DNA from 3 places in the Cobetia sp. MM1IDA2H-1 genome. Region 1 is predicted to be linked to each of the others. Evidence: predicted binding sites of a transcription regulator. Region 1 holds the regulator's gene; each other region holds the start of a gene.
The links. Region 1 encodes PhoB, which activates phosphate uptake and scavenging genes when phosphate is short. Its sites were predicted from a motif close to TGTCATANNNNTGTCANA; they were not measured.
Positions count from the first base shown of each region.

Region 1 (4,931 bases):
AGATCGATCCGAGAGGAAAATAGGGTAGTCGGGCCCCAGCATACCAGCCTGCCACTGGCGCGGGCATGCTCACGCTGCAGGCCTTGCGGTTCGGGCGTGCTAGACTCGCCACTTGTCATCCTGACAGGGAATTCATCGTGGTCTGTCACTCCCACTCGGCAGCGTTTGCCGGCAAGATCGCCATCCGGGCCATGTCTCGTTCGGAACTCAGCACTCCCTGCGCTCACCAGAGAGCAATGGACTCGGCGGTCCGCCGCCACTGGCAGCCCGCCGCGAGCCTGCAAGGCGTCATGCCGGCCGGCTGGTGGCCATGGCTGTCCTCCAGCGACTCGCTGACCCAGCGTCTCGATCACGCCATGCGCATGCTCGATGGTCAGGGGCTGCGCGTGCGCCTGCTGCTGCAGGACACCGGCCCTGCCCGGCGGGATGAGGCGCGGATGCTGGGTATCGCGCCACGACGCCATGTCTGGCGGCGCGAAGTGGCCTTGTGTCATGGCGATGAGCCCTGGGTGATCGCGCGCTCGCTGGCGGCGCTGGACCTGGCCCATGGCCACCGTCTTTCGACGCTCGGCGAAGGCTCGCTGGGCCATTGGCTGTTCCGCCAGCCCGACCTGACCCGCAGCGCCATCGATGTCAGCCGGGCACCACTGAGGCTTGCCAGCACGCAGCCGCTGGCACGCACCGCCAGCCTGTGGATGCGCCGCTCGATGTTCTCGCACGGTCGCTTCCGGGTACTGGTCCAGGAAGGTTTCACCCCTCGGTTCCAGCATGCTCTGGAACTCTGATTCCCCACTGCCGTTCGATCAGGAGTCCTGATGTCAGCGTCATCCGCTTCCCGCCCGTCCAAACTGGCCGATTACCTCGCCCTGACTCGTCTGGACCGCCCCATCGGCACCTGGCTGCTGATGTGGCCGACCCTCTGGGCCCTGTGGCTGGCGGCCGATGGGCTACCGGACCGCGATACGCTGCTGATCTTCGTGGCTGGCGTCTATCTGATGCGTGCCGCCGGCTGCGTGATCAACGACTACGCGGATCGCCACTGGGACAAGCATGTCGAACGCACCCGGGATCGCCCGCTGACCTCAGGACGCATCACGGAGCGCGAGGCGCTGACCCTGTTCGGTGTGCTGGTCGCGGCCGCCTTCGTGCTGGTGTGCTTCACCAACCTGACCACGGTGCTGCTGTCGATCATCGCCGTGCTGCTGGCGGCCAGCTATCCGTTCATGAAGCGCTTCCATCATCTGCCGCAGGTGGTGCTGGGTGCCGCCTTCGGCTGGGCGATTCCGATGGCCTTCGCGGCGACGCTTGAGGAGGTGCCGACCTATGGCTGGTGGCTGTTCGCGGCCAACCTGATGTGGACGGTGGCCTACGACACCGCCTATGCGATGGTCGATCGCAATGACGACCTCAAGGTCGGCATCAAGTCCACCGCCGTGCTGTTCGGCCGCGTCGACAAGTTGATGATCGGTCTGCTGCAGCTGGGCATGCTGGCGGTGTTGATCGGCATCGGCCTGCACCTGGCACTGGGCATCTTCTACTGGCTGGGGCTGGCCGCGGCGGCCGTGACCTTCGTCTGGCAGCAACGCCTGATTCGCGAGCGGGAGCGTGGCCCCTGCTTCCAGGCATTTCTCAACAACCACTGGTCCGGCCTGCTGATCTTCGCGGGCATTGCGCTGGCGACCTGGCCAGCTGCCTGACCCCTCTTTCCGGCCAACGGGCCCGCGTCCTCATCCGGTCTGCCAGCGATCTTCCTCGTGCGGCGAGGCGTGACATTCACGCCTTGAGAGAGTTGAGGGACTCGCTGGCAAGCCGGGCGGCAAACTGCCAAGCTGGCGATTGTCATCTCACTGTCATATAAGCAGGTTGTAATCGTCATCGACTTGTCATTCTGGCGCGTGCGCCGACTGCTGCATGGGATCTAGCGATGAGCTCCAAGACCGTACTGATTGTCGACGACGAATCCTCGATACGCGAGATGATCGCCGTCGCCCTGGAAATGGCGGATTACCGCGTGCTGGAGGCCGACAATGCCCAGGACGCCCACGCCATCGTCGTCGATGAAAAGCCCGATCTGCTGTTGCTGGACTGGATGATGCCCGGCACCAGCGGGCTGGAACTGGCGCGCCGCCTCAAGCGTGACGAGACCACGGCGGAGCTGCCGATCATCCTGCTCACCGCCAAGGGCGAGGAAGACAACAAGATCCAGGGGCTCGAGGCCGGGGCGGACGATTACATCACCAAGCCCTTCTCGCCACGCGAGCTGGTGGCACGCCTCAAGGCCGTGCTGCGCCGCACCACGCCCAAGGGCGTCGAGGAGTCGGTGGAAGTCGAGGGTCTGATGCTCGACCCCGCCAGCCACCGCGTGACCGCACACGGCAACTCCCTGGAGGTCGGCCCCACCGAATACCGCCTGCTGCAGTTCTTCATGACCCATCAGGAGCGCGCCTACACCCGCAGCCAGCTGCTGGATCAGGTCTGGGGCGGCAATGTCTATGTCGAGGAGCGCACCGTGGACGTGCACATTCGTCGTCTGCGCAAGGCGCTGGGCGAGGGGCATCAGCACTTGATCCAGACTGTCCGCGGTACCGGTTATCGCTTCAGCGCCCAGGCCTGAGACGCGGATGCGCTACTGGACGAACGAGCTATGGCGGCTGGGCTATCTGGCGGGCGGCTTCGGGCTGGTCGGCGGACTGCTCGGCCTGCTGGGCTGGGGCCTGGCGCTGGGGCTGGCGCTGTACCTGTTCGTCCATCTCAAGCATCTCAAGAGCCTCTACACCTGGCTGATCACCAACCCCCATGAAGAGCCGCCGCCCGGCGATGGCGTCTGGGGGGATCTGCTCGATCGTCTGTATCGCTACCAAAAGGGTCAGCGTCAGGCACAGGAGCGACTGCGCAGCATCCTCAATCGCATCCAGGAATCCTCGGAAGCGATGCGCGATGGCCTGGTGATGCTCGACAATCACGGCGACATGGAGTGGTGGAACAGCGCTGCCGAGCAGTTGATCGGCCTCAAGGCCAGTCACGACCGCGGCCAGCACGTCACCAACTATCTGCGTGACCCCGTGTTCATCGATTACTTCAATCGGCTGGCCTATCGTGAGCCGCTGACCCTGCAATCGCCGCTCTCCGACAACCTGACCCTGCAGATCTCCATCACCCTGTTCGGTGACAACGAGCGCCTGGTGATGGTGCGCGATGTCACCCGTCTCTACCGTCTCGAGGAAATGCGCCGCGATTTCGTGGCCAATGTCTCCCATGAGCTGCGCACGCCGCTGACGGTACTGGCCGGCTATCTCGAGACCTATTCCGACTATGCCGATGACCTGCCCCCGCGCTGGCAGCGTGGCCTGGGACAGATGCAGAGTCAGACCGACCGCATGCAGCACCTCGTCGAGGATCTGCTGACCCTGTCGCGCCTGGAGACCGACGAGCTGTCGGGCGAAGGACGTCGCATCGACATGGCGCAGCTGCTGACGCGTATCCGGGAAGATGCCGAAGGCCTCTCGAAGGAGCGACATGTCATCACAGTGGAGGTCGAGCCCGGACTGGCCCTGATGGGTGAGGAGCAGGAGCTGAGAAGCGCGATCTCGAATCTGGTCTTCAATGCGGTGCGTTACACGCCGGAAGACTGCCACATCACGCTGCGCTGCCAGAGCACCACCGAGGGCGTGATGGTCGAGGTGGAGGATGACGGTGACGGCATTGATCCCGTGCATCTACCGCGCCTGACGGAGCGCTTCTATCGCATCGACAAGGGACGCAGCACCGCCACTGGTGGCACCGGGCTGGGACTGGCCATCGTCAAGCATGTGCTGATCCGCCATCAGGGCCGCCTGGAGATCGACAGCCTGCCCGGCGAGGGCGCACGCTTCCGTTGTCATTTCCCGGCGGAGCGTCGCTGCACGACGACTGCCTGACGGTTGCAGCCCCACTGACACGAACGCCCCGCCGCGCCCTCTGCATGAGGTCACGGCGGGGCGTCGTGGTATCTGCGTTCGTCAACGCTCGCGATAAAGCCTGGCTCAGCGGCGCGGGGCAGGCAGCTGTCGGTAGTGGCTCTGCCACATCAGGACGGCACCCGCCACGGCCCCGGGAATGAACAGCAGGTTGGCCAAGGGCACCAGCGTCAGCACGAACACGGCACCACCGAAGGTCAGTGACGGCCACCAGCGCGCCTTGAGACGCTGCTTCATGTCGCCGAAGCTGACATGATGGTTGTCCATCGGATAGTCCAGATACTGGATCGCCATGCTCCAGGCCGAGAACAGCCCCCACAGCAGCGGTGAGAGCAGATTCAGGCCCGGAATGAAGCCGAGAATGAACAGCGCGATCATGCGGGGAATGAAGTAACCCAGTTTGGCCATCTCGCGCCCCAGCGAGTCGATCCCGATCTTCACCAGGCCACGCTCATCCTCGATCAGGGTGCCATCCAGTCGATGCTCGACCTTCTCGGCCAGAATGCCGTAGAACGGCGCCGCGATCAGATTGGTCACCAGGCTGAAGGTGAAGAACACCGCCAGCAACAGACTCAGCACCAGCACCGGCCAGATCAACCAGCTCAGCCATTCCAGCCAGCTGGGCACCTTGAGCATCCAGTAGTCGATCCAGCCCTCGAACTGGCTGAACAACAGCCACAGCGTGGCACTGTAGAGCACCAGGTTGATCGCCAGTGGTACGAACACGAAACGGCGTAGCCCGGGGGTATAGACCATGCGGGTCCCGCGGACCAGCGCCGATACGGCATCAATCATGCGACGTCCTCGTCATCTCGTGAAAGGCGGCTGCCCTCGGGCGGCCGGAGCCACACCCTAGCACTACCACCCGTCCCACGCAGCTGTCGGCGCATCGAATGGCAGACGCCCCGCACTCCGTCGGCGGGACAGAGGCGGGGCGTCATCGGCAGACAGGCGTCAGGCCCCGGGGGAGGGGCC
Region 1 is NZ_CM133225.1:4,103,597-4,108,527, forward strand. Features, by position in the region: gene BOH68_RS17275 (chorismate--pyruvate lyase family protein) at 138-785, shown strand; gene ubiA (4-hydroxybenzoate octaprenyltransferase) at 816-1,697, shown strand; gene phoB (phosphate regulon transcriptional regulator PhoB) at 1,925-2,614, shown strand; gene phoR (phosphate regulon sensor histidine kinase PhoR) at 2,622-3,917, shown strand; gene cysZ (sulfate transporter CysZ) at 4,023-4,751, opposite strand.

Region 2 (4,931 bases), 810 kb from region 1:
CCAACAGCTGGGAAATCGCTCGCGAGCGTGCGGATCTTCCCGAGGAACTGTGGGAATTTCTCAAGCGCGAGAAGTTCTTCGGCATGATCATTCCCAAGCAGTACGGCGGCCTCGGCTTCTCGGCCAAGGCGCAGTCACTGGTACTGCAGAAGTTGGCGGTCAACGAGACGCTGATGGTCACCGTCGGCGTGCCCAACTCCCTCGGCCCGGGTGAGCTGCTGCTCAAGTACGGCAGCGAGGAACAGAAGGATTATTACCTGCCGCGCCTGGCGGATGGCCGCGAGATCCCCTGCTTCGGCCTGACCGGCCCGCGTGCCGGCAGTGACGCGACCTCCATTCCGGACACCGGTATCGTGTGCCGCGGCATGCATGACGGCGAGGAAGTCGTCGGTATCCGCCTCAACTTCGAGAAGCGCTGGATCACCCTGGCGCCGGTCGCCACCGTGGTCGGCCTGGCCTTCCGCATGTTCGACCCCGAGCACCTGCTGGGTGACGTGGAAGACATCGGCATCACCTGCGCCCTGATTCCGCGTGAGACCGACGGCATGGACATCGGCCGTCGCCATCACCCGATCGGCGCACCGTTCATGAATGGTCCGATCTTCGGCAAGGACGTCTTCATCCCGCTCAGCTACCTGATCGGTGGCGAGCAGATGGCCGGCCAGGGCTGGAAGATGCTGGTCGAGTGTCTGTCGGTGGGTCGCTGCATCACCCTGCCGTCCGGCTCCGCGGGCATCTCTCGCTACGCACTGGGCTGGAGCGCCGGTTTCGCGCGCATTCGCCGCCAGTTCAACCTGCCGGTGGCCGAGATGGAAGGCGTGCAGGAGCCGCTGGCTCGCATGGCCGCGATGAACTACATCAGCCAGGCCGCCGTACTGCATACCGCCAACATGATCGACAACGGCCACAAGCCGGCCGTGCCCTCCGCCATCCTCAAGAGTCAGCTGACCGAGATGGCCCGCACGCTGCTGACTGATGGCATGGATATCCACGGCGGACGCGGCGTGACGCTCGGCCCGCGCAACTACATCGGCGTGGCATATGCCGGCACCCCGGTCTCGATCACGGTGGAAGGCGCCAACATCATGACCCGCAACCTGATGATCTTCGGTCAGGGGGCCATCCGCTGCCATCCGTACGTGCTGGAAGAGCTGGCCGCCAAGGATGCCGATGACCTGAACGCCTTCGACAAGGCCTTCTTCCGCCATGCAGGCCTCATCTTCGGCAACGCGGCCCGCGCCTTCAGCCAGAGCTTCGGCATCGGCGGCAAGACCACCGGCTTCGACGCCGTCGCCACGCCTTATGCCAACCACATCAACCGCTTCAGCGCCGCCTTCTCGCTGTCCGCCGATGCGGCCATGGCCAGCCTCGGCTCCAGCCTCAAGGCACGCGAGATGCTGTCGGCTCGTCTGGGTGACGTGCTCTCCAACCTCTACCTGGCGTCCCTGACGCTCAAGCAGTGGCACGAATCGGACGCCTGTGAGCACGAGGAAGCGCTGTTCCACTACAGCATGCAATGGTTGCTGCATCGCACCGAGAAGGCACTCGACGAACTGCTCGCCAACCTGCCCAACCGTGCCCTGGCCACGACATTGCGCGTCGTCACGCTGCCGCGTGGTCGTCAGTTCGCCATGCCCAGGGACAGCCTGACCCGCGAGATCGCACGTGCCGTCTCCACCGACAGTGCACTGCGTACCAAGCTGACCGACAACACCTGGGACGCTCAGGACGAAGGCCAGAAGGACAATGCCCTCGCCCGCTACAACGCGCTGCTCAAGGATTACCCGCGTGCGGAGCCGATCTACAAGACGCTGGCCAAGGCCTATCACAAGGGCGAGATCCCGGCCGATGCCCTGTCACCGGAAGCGCGCATCGAAGCGGCGGTCGAGGCCGGTATCCTGTCCGCTGAGGATGGCGACTTCATGCGCGTCTTCGAAGCCGAGGTACTCGACATGCTGACCGTCGACCACTTCGATTTCGATGCCTTCGTGCGCAAGCCGATGGCGAGTGACGGCACAGCCTCCAACCCACAGCAGGACGCCGCCTGATCACCGGCCGACGCCCGCGTGAGCGATGCAAGACCTGATCGCTGATCGCAGAACCAAAAAGGCCCCGCTCAGTGAGCGGGGCCTTTTTATTGGCAGGAGGCGCCATGCTTCGCGTCATCTCGATCTCAGATATGACGCGCGAAGTGCTCAAGATCACGCACGAAGGCGTTCTTGTAGGTCTCGAAGTCCTTCGGGCGCGCCTTGAAGGTGCGCTTGATGCGCTCGCGATCCAGACGCAGCGGCTCGTCCAGCGCCGCGAGAGTGCCGACACGCGCCGCCGGATTCATGCCGACCAGCTCACGCGGGCGATCGCCTTCGGCCTCGGCCTCCAGCCAGTCGTTGATCCCGGCGCGACGCAGCACGCTGACCAGCGAGCCGTCGGTGAGACGCACCTGCAGACGACCATGATCCGCCAGCTGTGACACCAGCGCGATGCCGTGGTCATGGCCACGATGGACCGGCGGCGTCGCCCACAGGGCAAGATTCAGCCCGCGCGCATTCTCGTCGAGCACCAACAGGGCGGCGGAGTGGATGCGCTCGGCATCGTCCACCAGCGCGAACAGGCGAGCGGTCTCGTTCTCGAACCAGACACCTCGGACACCGGCATAGCTCACCAGCGCATCCAGTCCCCCCTCGCGGCCATGCACTTCGGCACACAGCATCGCCAGACACGCATCGCGCCGGGCACCGGCACTCACTTCCACCACTTTCATCGCATTCTCCGCCACAGGCATTTTCAGCGCGCAAGACTAGCACACTCGCCGGATGATCGCCTGATCCACCGCGCCCCGTGCAGGGCCGACGGTAGTTACCCGCACATGAACATCCAACCGTCATAAAGTTGTAAGGAAAGCCTTCTAGAGTCGTCTACGCTTTTCGGACGATCATCATAAGAACAAAAAAATGTTCGCTTGATCGTTCGCCATCGATCGACAGCAGTCAGCCTGCGCGACTCCCACAAGGCTGACCAGGGACCCTCTCAGGAGCTCGACCATGCGCCGCCCTACCCATCACGCAATGCTCAACACCCGTGGCACCCGTCATCTTGCCAGCCTCGCGCTGGCAGTCGGTTTCGCGACCGCTTCCGCCAGTGCCTTGGCCGCCACCGAAGTCGAGTGGTGGCACGCCATGGGGGGCGGACTTGGCAAGAAAGTCGACGAGATCGCGGCCGACTTCAATGCAAGTCAGGATGAATTCGTCGTCAAGCCGGTCTTCAAGGGCAACTACTCCGAGACCATGACGTCCGCCATTGCCGCCTTCCGGGCCGGCAAGGGCCCGGACATCGTGCAGATCTTCGAGGTCGGCACCGCCACCATGATGAGCGCCAAGGGTGCCATCATGCCGGTCCATCAGCTGATGGCGGACTATGCACCGTCAGAAGGCGCGAGTTTCGATCCGAAGGCCTACCTGTCTTCCGTCACCGGCTACTACACCGACACCGAAGGCAAGATGCTGTCGATGCCGTTCAACTCCTCCACCCCGGTCACCTATTACAACAAGGACATGCTGGCCAAGGCCGGTGTCGAATCCGTGCCGGCCACCTGGCAGGAGCTGGGTGATGCCCTCAAGAAGGTCGTCGATTCCGGCGCGGGCAGCTGTGGCCTGACGACCACCTGGCCGTCCTGGGTGATGCTGGAGAACTTCTCGGCACGCAATGACGTGCCCTTCGCCAGCCAGGCCAATGGCTTCGCCGGCACCGATACCCGCCTTGAATTCAACAAGACCGCCGTGGTCGACCACATCCAGCGCCTCGACGACTGGCAGGCCGACAAGCGCTTCGTGTTCGGCGGTCGCTTCGATGACGCGGCGCCGAAGTTCTACTCCGGTGAGTGCGCGATGATGATGGGCTCCTCCGCCAGCTATGCCGGCGTCAAGGAAAGCGCCAAGGGCTTCGAGTTCGGCGTGGCACCGCTGCCCTACGACAGCGACGCGATCGAGACGCCGCAGAATTCCATCATCGGCGGCGCGTCACTGTGGGTGCTGTCCGGCCACAGCGATGAGGAATACCAGGGCGTCGCCAAGTTCTTCCAGTACCTCTCCAGGCCCGAAGTCCAGGCCGACTGGCACCAGTTCACCGGCTACCTGCCGATCACCACCGCCGCGGCGGAGCTGACACGTGAGCAGGGCTTCTACGCCGAGAATCCGGGCACTGACGTCGCCATCACCCAGATGACCTCCGTGACCCCGACCGAGAACTCCAAGGGCCTGCGTCTGGGCAACATGGTGCAGATACGTGACGTGATCAACGAAGAGCTCGAGAAGATCTTCGCTGGCAAGGAAAGCGTGCAGGACGGTCTCGATCAGGCTGTCGAGCGCGGCAACAAGCTGCTGGAGAAGTTCGAGCGCGCCAACGGCTGAACACCGCCACACCATGGTGGGCCGCCTGGGCGGCCCACCATGCCTGGATGCCAGAGAGCGGAAAGCGCACCCGATACCGGTGCCCTTTCCCTTCTCTCCCGGCTTGATGGCGCATGGTTGGCCGAATCCGCGCCGACCATGCGCACACGACTGACGTGATCAGTCCCTCTTCCTTGCGAGACCTCAGCTGCATGGCCCATTTCAATCGACATCCCTTCACGCCGTGGATCCTGCTGGCCCCCCAGCTGATCATCGTCGGCGTGTTCTTCTTCTGGCCGGCCCTCCAGGCCATCGAACAGGCTTTCTATATCGAGGATGCCTTCGGGCTTTCACGTGAATTTGCCGGACTTGCCAACTTCCTCGCGGTCCTCGGCGAAGCGGAATATCTGGAGACCCTGTGGACGACGGTCTACTTCTCGTTTGCCGTCGCCTTCGGCGCCATGGCACTCGCCCTTGGGCTGGCCGTGCTGGCAGACCGCGTGCTGCGTGGCGCCAGCACCTACAAGACCTTCCTCATCTGGCCCT
Region 2 is NZ_CM133225.1:736,840-741,770, reverse strand. Features, by position in the region: gene BOH68_RS03140 (acyl-CoA dehydrogenase) at 1-2,048, shown strand, start outside; gene BOH68_RS03135 (hypothetical protein) at 2,174-2,761, opposite strand; gene ugpB (sn-glycerol-3-phosphate ABC transporter substrate-binding protein UgpB) at 3,042-4,406, shown strand; gene ugpA (sn-glycerol-3-phosphate ABC transporter permease UgpA) at 4,598-4,931, shown strand, end outside.
Region 2: ugpB (sn-glycerol-3-phosphate ABC transporter substrate-binding protein UgpB) is a predicted target of PhoB. The motif match lies at 2,880-2,897, and genes of this name have one in related genera.

Region 3 (4,931 bases), 370 kb from region 1:
CCCACATCATCATCAAGTGCAACTCACTGACCGAACCCAAGCTGATCCGCGCGCTGTATCGCGCCTCACGCGCGGGCGTGCAGTGCGATCTGATCATCCGCGGGGTCTGCTGTCTGCGTCCGGGCGTTCCGGGCATCTCCGACAATATCCGCGTCCGCTCGGTGATCGGTCGCTTCCTGGAACATACTCGCACCTTCCACTTCCACAATGCCGGCCAGCCGGAGACCTGGTGTTCCAGCGCGGACTTCATGGAGCGCAACATGTTCCATCGCGTCGAGACCTGCTTCCCGTTGCTCGACAAGAAGCTGGCGCAGCGCATCCGCAAGGACCTGGACACCTATCTGGTCGACAACTGCCAGAGCTGGCGCCTGGAAAGCGATGGTCACTACACCCAGCTGGATGCCGGCGATGCAGAGCCGATCAGCGTGCAGGAAACCCTGCTGTTCGCCTACGCTGCCAAGGCCTGATCGCGCCCCGCTCGGGCCCGCCTCATCCGGCGCAGTCCATTCACCTGACTCTCGGCCCTCACGCTTGCGTGGGGGCCGTCTGCGTTGAGCAGACAAGCCTTGTCCCAGTCCTCCTGTCCCGATCCTTCTGCCCCACTCTTTCCTTCTGCGCTCCCCCTTCTGCCTTCGCCTGATTGCCGACATCACCCGCCCATGACGCCTGCCCCCACCAGACAATGAAAAAGGCCCCCGCATCATGGATGCGGGGGCCTGGCAGCTGACGATCGGATCAAGCGCTCAACGGATCAGACACCGATCTGACCACCATCTTCACGCTGGATGACGACGGTCGCGGCGCGCGGGCGCACACTGCCGTCAGTTTCGGCAGTCGCATCCACACTCTGCGGCCAGTTGCCGGGATGCTGGATATTGACGAACAACGCCGTCCTGTCAGGTGTCGCGAAGATGCCGGTCACTTCACAGCCGTTCGGGCCAACCGCGAAGCGCTTTAGCTGTGCCTGGTTATCGGCACCGATCACGGCAGCATCCCCTTCGGCCTGCTGAAGCGCGGCCGGCACGACGGCCAGTAGCTGGTCATTGGTGGCGTCCGCCACACCGGCGTAGCCGTTGTCCGTCTGGATCCACAGGATACCCTGCTCGTCCTCACGTTCGTCGAAGTAGAGGCCATCCGGACTGGCGAATTCATTCATCTCAGTCAGGCCGGACAGGTTGTCGGCATCACTGGCCGCCGCGCCGAACACGAAGATCTCCCAATCGAAGGCGGTGTGATCCCCTGCCTCACGCCAGCGGATGATCTGTCCTGCCTCGTTGTCACCGCGCGGGTTGGCGGCATTGGTCGGCGCCGTCTTGTAACCGACTCCCGGCTCCTCGATGGCCTTGCCGTCATTGGTGAAGGCCGCCGCGGTACCCTCTTCGGTGCGCTTGGAGTTGTTGGTCAGTGTCATGTAGACCTCACCGGAAGCCGGGTCGACGGCACCCCACTCCGGGCGGTCCATCGGCGTGGCGCCCATCAGATCCGCCGCGTCCGCGGTATGGATGATGACACCGGCCAGATCATCGGCCGCCAGGCCCAGTGCAGCGGCCAGCGTCCGGCCATCCTTGGTCACGGCGTCCGGCGTCAGCTTCAGCCACTTGCCAGTACCGTCGGCGGAGAACTGGGCAACATACAACGTGCCCTTGTCCAGATACTTGTCACCGATCGCCAGGCGATTCTTGTCGGCTCCCGGCACGTGCGCATCGGCGGCCTCCCATCTGGCATCGGAGACGAACTTGTAGATGTATTCGTTGCGCGAGTCATGGCCTGAATAGAACACCACCGGCTCGCCTTCGACCAGCTTGCCCGGCCAGCAGCCTTCATGGCGGAAACGTCCCAGCGCGGTGCGCTTGACGGCCTTCTCACCGGTGTAGGGGTCGATCTCGACGATGTAGCCGAAAGTACGCGGCTCGTTGCGATAATCCTTGTCGGCACTGTCCGCCGTCGGCGTATTGTCGAAGCGCGCGAATTCGCCATCGACTTCGCTGGCATCTCCCGCGGTGGTTTCCCAGCCGTAGCGGCCACGCTCGGTCTCGATGCCGATGCGATCATCATCGCTCTGACGATCACTGCGCTTGACGAAGTACCCCGGCCAGTTCTCCTCACAGGTCAGGTAGGTGCCCCAGGGGGTATAGCCGTTGGCGCAGTTGTTGTTGGTACCACGCGTGCGCGTGCCATCCGGAGAGAAGGCAGTCTTGACGTAATCACTGCCTGCCACCGGGCCACTCAACACCATCTCGCTGGCGCTGGTATAGCGACGGTTGTAGCCGGAGTTGCTCACCACATCCCACTTGCCGCCGGCATCCTTCTTGACTTCGACGACGGTCACGCCGTGGGCATTGATCTCGGTACGCACTTCATCGGCCGGGCGCTTGCCGGACTCCGCATTGGTCGCGCCGCCCTTGGGCGCCCACAGGGCATCCTGATCGATGTACTCATTGTTCATCACCAGCAGGAAATTGCTGGAGGCGGTGTCTTCGCTCAGCGCGAAGTTGTGCATGCCGTCGTGATGCATGCCGATGCTGTTGAGCTGGGCCTCCGGCGTCATCGCCAGCGATTCACTCCACTGCGGTGCCTTGTCGTTGAGCGGGGTGCCCCAGGGTGCCAGGACATGGGCGGTATACCCTGCAGGTACCACGAAGGCATCCGTGCGAGAGCCCTTGATGGACTCGAAGGCCAGCGCCAGCGGTGTCTTCGCCGGGGTCCCTGTGCTCTTGCCGCTGTCGGCATTGGCCGTACCGCTCAGGCCCGCCAGCCCGAAGCCGCCCAGCATGCTGGCAGCCGCCATGCCCAGACCACCCTGCAACACGCGACGACGGGAAAGGTGCTTGTCGATGATGGAAGAAAATGTCTCGTTGTGACTGGCATTCAGTAGGCGATGATCTTCAATTTCCTTGCTCATGCTGCTTCCCCGTAGTCAGGTTGCGGGTTGTTCTTTTCAGGCTTGGCCCCTGTGGGGCCGCCAAGGGCAACAAGAGTGATACGCGAACCAAATGACAGTCGTATGACGCGAACGATACGCCTCATGCAAACGACAGCGCCCGACGGTCGCATGACCATCGGGCGCGGGGAATTCACAAGCGCGAGACCTGCTCCGTCAGCCGTGAGGAAAGAGGGCTTCACCAGCAGGGTGGTGTCTGGGTCAGGCGTCTCGCAGACGCTCTGCCGCCAGACTCAGCAGATGCTCCGTCGTCTCCCACCCGAGACAGGCATCGGTCACGGAAACGCCATGGCGCAGCTGCGAGAGCTTGTCCGCTGCCGGCAATGCCTGCTTGCCCTCGTTGAGATGGCTTTCCAGCATCACGCCGATCAAGGCGTCATCACCGGCCAGACGCTGGGAGAGCACATCCAGCATCACTTCGCTCTGACGACGGTGGTCCTTGCGCGAGTTGGCATGACTGCAGTCGACCATCAGTCGCGGTGTCAGACCGGCCCCTTCCAGCTCTCGCCGGCAGGCGGCCACCGAGTCTGCATCGTAGTTGGGCTGACCATGGCCGCCCCGCAGCACCACGTGGGTGTGGGGATTGCCCGCGGTCTCGATCAGCGCCGGGCGCCCGCTGTCATCCATGCCGAAGTGGCGATGCCCGTGAGCTGCCGCACCGATCGCCTGCACGGCGACCTCGACCCCACCATCGGTTCCATTCTTGAAGCCTACGGCGCAGCCAAGGCCGGAGGCCATCTCGCGGTGGATCTGTGACTCGGTGGTGCGTGCCCCGATGGCCGCCCAGCCGAGCAGGTCTTCCAGGTAGGCGGCCGTCAGGGGCTGCAGCAGCTCCGTCGCCACCGGCAGGCCCAGCTGATTGATCTCGCGCATCAGTTCACGCGCCTGACGCAGGCCGCTGGCCATGTCATCACTGCCATCCAGATGCGGATCATAGGCCAGCCCCTTCCAGCCCACCGTCGTGCGCGGCTTCTCGACATAGACACGCATCACCAGCTTGAGGCGATCACGGACCTGCGGTTCGATCACCGCAAGGCGCTGGGCGTATTCACGCGCGGCCTTGAGATCATGGATGGAACACGGGCCGACCACCACCAGCAGACGATCATCCTCCCCGGCAAGAATCGCGTTGATCTCAGCGCGGTGCTGGCGAATCTGGCCGGCCAGGTCAGCATCCACCGGCAGCTGCGCGCGCAATTCGCTGGCGCTGGGCAGGGCTTCACGACTGATGCGTCCGGGAGTGGTCGGTGTCTGGGCGGCATCGAAGCGGGTCACGGGGGTAGTCTCGGCGGTCATGGTGTCGACAGTGGTATCGGCTGTGTGCGGGTCATTCGTCAACACGCGTTCAAGGCTGGCGTTCATGGTCTTCTCTCCTGTGACGAAGCTTCGGCTTCATCACGCAATATTCACTCTGACAGACAGGGACTTCGCGAATCGTCACCCCGATGTTGCTCGCCCTGCCCCGCGGTGACAGCGGAAAGAGGCAGGACGCCGCTAAATCGCCAGCGCCAATAACCATGCACGACCCGAGCGGAAGCGAAAGAGAAGCGGGTAGTCGGGATCGTGGTACGCATGGTCATTCCTCCAGTCATTCATGCTGCTATCATCGTTGGCACGTTAGGGTGGCACGCCTCTCTCGTCATGAGAGATTGCCGGGCCCAAACGCAAGAACCCCCGGTCGTGGCTGCGACCGGGGGTTCTTCAAGGTGGTGGCAGCCCGTACGAGACAGGCACGCCGTAACCTCAGGCGCGCCCCTGTGTAAACCAATACCAATAGCCGGCCGCACACGCAGCCGACGCCAGCTGACCCGAAGGGCAGGCAGCGGCAGTGCGAAGGCGGGAGCTTGAGGATTGATTCATGGGTCGGGCCGGTGTCCAGTGATGACGATGAAGCGTCGATGACTCTATCCTTGCACTACGAAACGTCGCACGCAAGCGTGATCGGGCAACAAACCGTTGCCTGCACGTATAAAGAAGGACTATCAGCCCG
Region 3 is NZ_CM133225.1:3,737,567-3,742,497, forward strand. Features, by position in the region: gene ppk1 (polyphosphate kinase 1) at 1-467, shown strand, start outside; gene BOH68_RS15670 (PhoX family protein) at 752-2,902, opposite strand; gene BOH68_RS15675 (3-deoxy-7-phosphoheptulonate synthase) at 3,143-4,237, opposite strand.
Region 3: BOH68_RS15670 (PhoX family protein) is a predicted target of PhoB. The motif match lies at 2,993-3,010, and genes of this name have one in related genera.